2 regions of the Streptomyces sp. NPDC048352 genome follow, and region 1 is predicted to be linked to the other one. Evidence: riboswitches for the same ligand, from Rfam matches in the RefSeq annotation. Region 1 holds a riboswitch; the other holds the start of a gene.

Region 1 (3,754 bases):
GGGAGCACGAACGGGACGGTGACCAGGGCCCGCAGCAGCTGCTTGCCCGGGAACTCCAGACGGGCGAAGACGTAGGCGCCGGGCAGCGCCAGCAGCAGGGTGAGGGCGGTCGAGGCGAGCGCCTGCCAGGTGGTGAACCACAGCACGCCGGCGATGTCGGGCCGGGCGAGGACCTCGCCGATCCGGCCGAACTGCCAGCCCTCGGCGGTCTTGAGCCCGCGGCCGACGATCGCGGCGACGGGATAGGCGAAGAACAGCCCGAAGAAGGCGAGCGGCACGGCCATCAGAGCGAGTCTGACGGCCGTGGCGCGCCCGCCTTCCCGGTGGCGCTCGCGTCCTACTTCACGACGAGCGAGGACCACGTCTTGACCCACTGCTCACGGTTCTTGGCGATGGCGTCGGGGGCGACCGTCTCCGGCTTCTCGACGACGACGCCGTGCTTCGTGAACAGGTCCGGCAGCTTCGCGTCCTTGAGCACCGGGTTCACGAACATCTGGAGCGGCATGTCCTCCTGGAACTTCTTGCTCACCAGGAAGTCGACGAGGGCCTTGCCGCCCTCCTCGTTCTTCGCGCCCTTCAGCAGGCCCGCGAACTCGACCTGGCGGAAGCAGGTGCCGGTGGCCACGCCCGTGGGGGCCTCGGCCGGCTGCGGCTCGGCGTAGAGGACCTCGACCGGCGGGCTGGAGGCGTAGGAGACGACCAGCGGGCGGTCCCCCTTGGCCTTCTTGCCGCCGGCGGAGCCGGAGAAGCGCTCGTTGTAGGCCTGCTCCCAGCCGTCGACGACCTCGACGCCGTTGGCCTTGAGCTTGCTCCAGTAGTCCTTCCAGCCCTCCTCGCCGTACTTGCCGACGGAGGCGAGGAGGAAGCCGAGGCCGGGCGAGGAGGTCGCGGCGTTCTCGGTGACCAGCAGGTTCTTGTACTCCGGCTTGACCAGGTCGTCCAGCGTCTGCGGCGGGGCGATCTTCTTGTCGGCGAAGTAGGCCTTGTCGTAGTTGACGCAGATGTCGCCGGAGTCGACCGGGGTGACCCGGTGCTGCTGGTCGAGGACGAACTCCGGCTTCACGCCGTCCAGGCCCTTGGCCTGGTAGGGGGTGAAGATCCCGTTGTCGAGGGCGCGCGAGAGCAGCGTGTTGTCGACGCCGAAGAAGACGTCGCCGCGCGGGGAGCCCTTGGTGAGGATCTCCTGGTTGAGGGCCGCGCCCGCGTCCCCGGACTTCAGGACCTTGACGGTGTAGCCGCTCTGCTGCTCGAACTCCTTGAGGACCGTGTCGGTCACGTTGAAGGAGTCGTGGGAGACGAGGGTGACCGTCTTGGACTTCGGCGCGTCGCTCGCGCCCGCGGCCCCGTCCTCGGCGCCGGAGCCGCCGCAGGCACTGAGGGTGGTGACGCCGAGCGCGGCCGCGAGCGTCGCGCCCGCGATCTTCCTGGTGGTGCTCACTGGTGAATTCCTCCTGGGATGACCAGGAGAAGACGCGGCCCCGCCCGGCGCTCTGTGCGAGCGGACGCCGGGCAGGGCGCAACAGCTTGAGTGGTGACCGAACTTCCTACCCCGAATGACCGGGGCGAGGTTCAGAGGGTCTGCGGATGACGGATACCGCACTCTCAGCGCTGTGGCGCTCCCCTGTCGGAATATGCAATTGGTTCGGCCACAGGGTACCCCGCGGCCGAATCAGGCCCACCGGCGACCGGAATCTAGCGTTCCGAGGCGGCGAGCTGGCCGCAGGCGCCGTCGATCTCCTGGCCGCGGGTGTCGCGTACGGTCACGGGCACGCCGTGCCGGGCGATCGCCTCGACGAAGGCCTTCTCGTCCTCGGGCCGCGAGGCGGTCCACTTCGAGCCGGGCGTCGGGTTCAGCGGGATCAGGTTGACGTGTACGCGCTTGCCCTTGAGCAGGCGCCCGAGCAGGTCGCCGCGCCAGGCCTGGTCGTTGATGTCGCGGATCAGGGCGTACTCGATGGAGATCCGGCGCCCGGACTTCTCCGCGTACTCCCAGGCCGCGTCGAGGACCTCGCGGACCTTCCAGCGGGTGTTCACGGGGACGAGGGTGTCGCGCAGCTCGTCGTCCGGGGCGTGCAGGGAGACCGCGAGGCGGCACTTGAAGCCCTCGTCGGCGAAGCGCAGCATGGCCGGGACCAGGCCGACGGTGGAGACGGTGATGCCGCGCTGCGACAGGCCCAGGCCGTCGGGCTCCGGGTCGGTGAGGCGGCGGATGGCGCCGACGACGCGCTTGTAGTTGGCGAGCGGCTCGCCCATGCCCATGAAGACGATGTTGGACAGGCGGGCCGGGCCGCCGGGGACCTCGCCGTCGCGCAGGGCGCGCATGCCGTCGACGATCTGGTGCACGATCTCGGCGGTGGAGAGGTTGCGGTCGAGGCCGGCCTGGCCGGTGGCGCAGAAGGGGCAGTTCATGCCGCAGCCGGCCTGGGAGGAGATGCACATCGTCACGCGGTCGGGGTAGCGCATCAGCACCGACTCCACGAGCGTGCCGTCGTGCAGCTTCCACAGGGTCTTGCGGGTGGTGTCGTCGTCGCACGAGATGTGCCGGACGACGTTCATCAGCTCGGGCAGCAGCTCCTGCTGGAGCTTCTCCCGCGAGCCCGCCGGGATGTCGGTCCACTCGGCCGGGTCGTGCGCGTAGCGGGCGAAGTAGTGCTGGGAGAGCTGCTTGGCCCGGAACGGCTTCTCGCCGATCGCGGCGACCGCCTCGCGGCGCTCGGCCGGGGTCATGTCGGCCAGGTGCCGGGGCGGCTTCTTCGCTCCGCGGGGCGCGACGAAGGTGAGCTCACCCGGGACGGGACGGGGGGCCATGCTGTACTCCTCAGTGCGACGGGGTGGGGGTCACCCCGCGCGTGCAGGGCCGGTCCGCGGCGCGGCCGCTGGACGGAAAAGGCGCGCCGCGTACACGCGGCGCGCCCTCCAGGATAACCCGGCCCGGGCCGGTCAGCCCGTGCCGACGAACGCCGCCAGCAGCAGCCACACCACCGGGGCGGTCGGCAGCAGCGAGTCCAGCCGGTCCATGATGCCCCCGTGGCCGGGGAGCAGCGTGCCCATGTCCTTGATGCCCAGGTCACGCTTGATCATCGACTCGCCGAGGTCGCCCAGGGTGGCGCTGACCGCGACCGCGAGGCCCAGCAGCAGGCCCTGCCACCAGGAGCCCCCGTCAATCAGGAACTCCATGCACAGGGCGCCGGCCGCCATGGCGAAGGCCACCGCTCCCACGAGCCCCTCGCGGGTCTTGCCGGGGCTGATGCGCGGCGCGAGCTTGGTCTTGCCGAAGCGCCAGCCCACCGCGTACGCGCCGGTGTCGCTGACCACCGTCAGGACCAGGAAGGTCACCACCCGCTGCGGACCGTCGTCGGGGGTGAGCAGCATCGCGACGAAGGTGGCCAGGAAGGGCACGTAGAACGCGGCGAAGACGCCCGCGGTGACGTCCTTGAGGTAGTCCTCGGGCGGTTCCGTCATCCGCCACACCAGGACGGCCAGCGCCGTGAGCGCCATGGCCACCCAGGCGCCCTCGGCCCCGCGCACGTAGCCCGCGATGATCATCGCCGCGCCGCCGACCGCGAGCGGGACCAGCGGCGCCTTGATGCCCTTCTTCTCCTGGAGCCGGGAGGTGAGCTCCCACAGGCCGACGACGACCGCGACGACGATCACGCCGACGAAGACGGCCTTGACGATGAACAGCGACGCGAAGATCACCGCGCCGAGGCCGACGCCGACCCCTATGGCGGCACGCAGGTCCCGCCCCGCGCGC
Region 2 (3,754 bases), on a different contig from region 1:
TCTGAAAACTCACTCCTTGTGATCTGCTTGGGCTTCCACCACCCTTGTCAAGGGGGCACTGGGGGATCATTCCGGCCACTTCCACAACAGCGGGGTAGGCAATGCGCGAGTCGGTACAGGCAGAGGTCATGATGAGCTTCCTCGTTTCCGAGGAGCTCGCGTTCCGGATCCCGGTGGAACTCCGGTACGACGCCGGGGACCCCTACGCGGTACGCCTCACCTTCCACCTTCCCGGAGACGCGCCCGTCACCTGGGCGTTCGGCCGGGAGCTGCTCCTCGACGGCATCAACAAGCCCTGCGGTGACGGCGACGTGCACATCGCGCCCGCCGGTCCGGAGGAGCTGTCCGACGTCCACATCCGGCTCCAGGTCGCGGCGGACCGAGCCCTGTTCCGGGCCGGCGCCGCACCGCTCGTCGCGTTCCTGGACCGGACCGACCGGATCGTTCCGCTCGGTCAGGAGCGCAACCTCGGCGACTTCGAGGAGAGCCTCGACCAGGCGCTCGACAAGATCCTCGCCGACTCACAGCAGAACGAGCGCAACGCGGGCTGACGAGCGCGACGGGGCGGGGGCCGCGCGGCGTCACCGTCACCGTCACCCCCCCCGGCAGCCCGCCCTTCAGCGCTTGCGCCGCCGCCGGCCCCGGCCGCCGCGGGCCGGCCCCGCGGCCGCCCCGGAGGCCCCGGCGCCGCCCGCGCCCGCCGGCCGGTCGGCCGAGACCACCAGCGCAGCCAGCGCCGTGGTCACGGGCACCGAGGCCACGAGCCCGATGGAGCCCACGAGGGTGCGAACGATCTCCTCCGCGACCAGCTCGCTGTTGGCCACCGTGCCCATGCTGCTGTCGGCGATCGAGAACAGCAGCAGCAAGGGCAGCGCGGCGCCGGCGTACGCCAGCACGAGGGTGTTGACCACCGACGCGATGTGGTCGCGGCCGATCCGGATGGCCGCCCGGTACAGGGCGCGCGGGCCCATGTCCGGGTCCGCCTGGTGGAGTTCCCATACGGCCGACGTCTGGGTGACGGTCACGTCGTCGAGCACGCCCAGCGATCCGATGATCACGCCTGCGAGCAGCAGGCCGCTCATGTCGATGTCCGGGTAGAGCCCGTGGATGAGACCGGTGTTGTCGTCCGTGTTGCCGCTCAGGAACGCCCGGCCGATGAACACCGAGCCCAGCAGCCCGATCAGCAGCAGCGAGACCAGTGTGCCGAGGACCGCCACGGAGGTCCTCGCCGTCAGCCCGTGGCACATGTAGAGCGCGATCAGCATGATCGCGCTCGCGCCGATGACGGCGACGAGCAAGGGGTTCGAGCCCTGGAGGATCGCCGGGAGGATGAAGAGCGTCAGGACGCCGAAGCTGACGACGAGCGCGATGAGGGCGAACAGTCCGCGCATCCGGCCCACCACGACGACCGCGACGGCGAAGATGCCGGCCAGCAGGGCCAGCGGGAGCTTCCGGTTCAGGTCGATCACCGAGTACTGGAGGTCCCGCGGCGCGTCCGGCGCGTAGGCGACCACCACCTCCTGGCCCTTCTCCAACTGCCGTGGCGCACCCGGCTGGACGATCTCGAAGAAGGCGCGTCCCTGCTCCGGTCCGCTGGTGACCTCGACGGTGGCCTTCTTGCACTCGCCGGTCCGGGCGGCCTGCGCCTCGCGCCCCTCGGGGGTGGAGGTGTCGCCGGTGGGGGGGACCTGCGAGGCGTTGACCGATTTGCAGTCGACCTTCGCGAGAGCGACGACCTTGCCCTGCTGCGTCTGCCGGTCGAAGCCCACCCCGGTGCGTTCGTGGGCGGGGGCGCCGCCGGGCCAGAGCACGGCCATGCCGACGAACACGGCTGCGGCGAAGGGGATCAGTACGGCGGCGATCACCTTGCGCAGGTGCTTGGAGACCGGAGCCGCCGGGCCGTGGCCGTGGGAATGCCCGTGGGAGGAGTCGGCCGCGTGCCGGTGGGACGCATGCCCGTGGCCGGTGTGGCCCGAGGGATCTGTGGGCTCGTGGGGAGGCTGCGGCGAGGTCGTCACCGGCAGATCATCGCAAGAGATGAGGGGGCCCACTGTTCAGCACGCCACACACGACGCTAACGTGGGGGCTACTTTGCACAACGCGGGAGCTCGGAGCACCGGGCTGAGAGGGCGCTGATCACCGTACGCGCAGGAGAATGCGTACGGGAGGAGGCTGCGTCGACCGCCGAACCTGTTACCGGGTAATGCCGGCGTAGGGAGATCAGGTCTCATGACCATTCAGGACGCACGCACGCCTGCCGTCAGCCAGGACGCCGACGGCCAGACCGAGCGCCAGCCCGGCTGGCACAAGGGATACCTGGCGGGCTCCCGCCCGGACATCCGGGTGCCGGTCCGCCAGGTCCACCTCACCAACGGCAAGGACGTCACGCTCTACGACACGTCCGGGCCGTACACCGACCCGCAGATCGAGACCGACGTGCGCCGGGGCCTGCCCCCGCTGCGCGAGAACTGGATCATCGGCCGCGGGGACACCGAGGAGTACGCGGGCCGCCCGGTCCGCCCCGAGGACGACGGCATCAAGCACACCTCCCCGCGCGGGGGCCTCAAGAACCTCGACGCGGTCTTCCCGGGCCGTCCGCGCCAGCCCCGCAGGGGCCGTGGAGGCGCCGCCGTCACGCAGCTCGCGTACGCCCGCCGGGGCGAGGTCACCCCGGAGATGGAGTACGTGGCGATCCGCGAGAACGTCTCCCCGGAGGTCGTGCGCGAGGAGATCGCCGCCGGCCGCGCGGTGCTCCCGGCGAACGTGAACCACCCGGAGATCGAGCCGATGATCATCGGCAAGAAGTTCCTGGTGAAGGTCAACGCCAACATCGGCAACTCCGCCGTCACCTCCTCCATCGAGGAGGAGGTCGACAAGATGACCTGGGCGACCAAGTGGGGCGCCGACACGGTCATGGACCTCTCCACGGGCCGCAACATCCACACCACCCGCGAGTGGGTCCTGCGCAACTCCCCCGTGCCGATCGGCACCGTGCCGCTCTACCAGGCGCTGGAGAAGGTCGACGGCAGGGCCGAGGACCTGACCTGGGAGATCTACAAGGACACGGTCATCGAGCAGGCCGAGCAGGGCGTCGACTACATGACCGTCCACGCCGGCGTGCTGCTCCCCTACGTGCCGCTGACCGCCCGCCGCAAGACCGGCATCGTCTCGCGCGGCGGCTCGATCATGGCCGCCTGGTGCCTGGCGCACCACAAGGAGAACTTCCTCTACACGAACTTCGAGGAGCTCTGCGAGATCCTCGCGGCGTACGACGTCACCTACTCGCTGGGTGACGGCCTGCGCCCCGGCTCCATCGCGGACGCCAACGACGCGGCGCAGTTCGCCGAGCTGAAGACGCTGGGCGAGCTGAACACCATCGCCAAGCGCCACAACGTGCAGACCATGATCGAGGGCCCGGGCCACGTCCCGATGCACAAGATCAAGGAGAACATCGACCTCCAGCAGGAGATCTGCGAGGAGGCGCCGTTCTACACGCTCGGCCCGCTGACCACGGACGTCGCGCCCGCGTACGACCACATCACCTCGGGCATCGGCGCCGCGATGATCGCCTGGTGGGGCACGGCGATGCTCTGCTACGTCACGCCCAAGGAGCACCTGGGCCTGCCGAACCGGGACGACGTGAAGACCGGCGTCATCACGTACAAGATCGCGGCACACGCGGCGGACCTGGCCAAGGGCCACCCCGGTGCCCAGGAGTGGGACGACGCCCTGTCGGACGCGCGCTTCGAGTTCC

What was found. A riboswitch is a leader RNA that binds a small molecule or an ion and turns the genes downstream of it on or off. The one in region 1 is predicted to bind thiamine pyrophosphate.
Region 2: linked by a shared signal. The riboswitch ahead of thiC (phosphomethylpyrimidine synthase ThiC) and the one ahead of AB0D45_RS03050 (thiamine ABC transporter substrate-binding protein) in region 1 are both predicted to bind thiamine pyrophosphate.

Annotation. Positions count from the first base shown of each region.
Region 1 is NZ_JBEZKZ010000003.1:127,346-131,099, forward strand. Features, by position in the region: gene AB0D45_RS03045 (iron ABC transporter permease) at 1-284, opposite strand, end outside; gene AB0D45_RS03050 (thiamine ABC transporter substrate-binding protein) at 338-1,438, opposite strand; TPP riboswitch at 1,524-1,633, opposite strand; gene rlmN (23S rRNA (adenine(2503)-C(2))-methyltransferase RlmN) at 1,693-2,808, opposite strand; gene AB0D45_RS03060 (phosphatidate cytidylyltransferase) at 2,941-3,754, opposite strand, start outside.
Region 2 is NZ_JBEZKZ010000002.1:113,716-117,469, reverse strand. Features, by position in the region: gene AB0D45_RS01745 (helix-turn-helix domain-containing protein) at 1-5, shown strand, start outside; gene AB0D45_RS01740 (SsgA family sporulation/cell division regulator) at 102-551, shown strand; gene AB0D45_RS01735 (YibE/F family protein) at 618-2,051, opposite strand; TPP riboswitch at 2,091-2,235, shown strand; gene thiC (phosphomethylpyrimidine synthase ThiC) at 2,230-3,754, shown strand, end outside.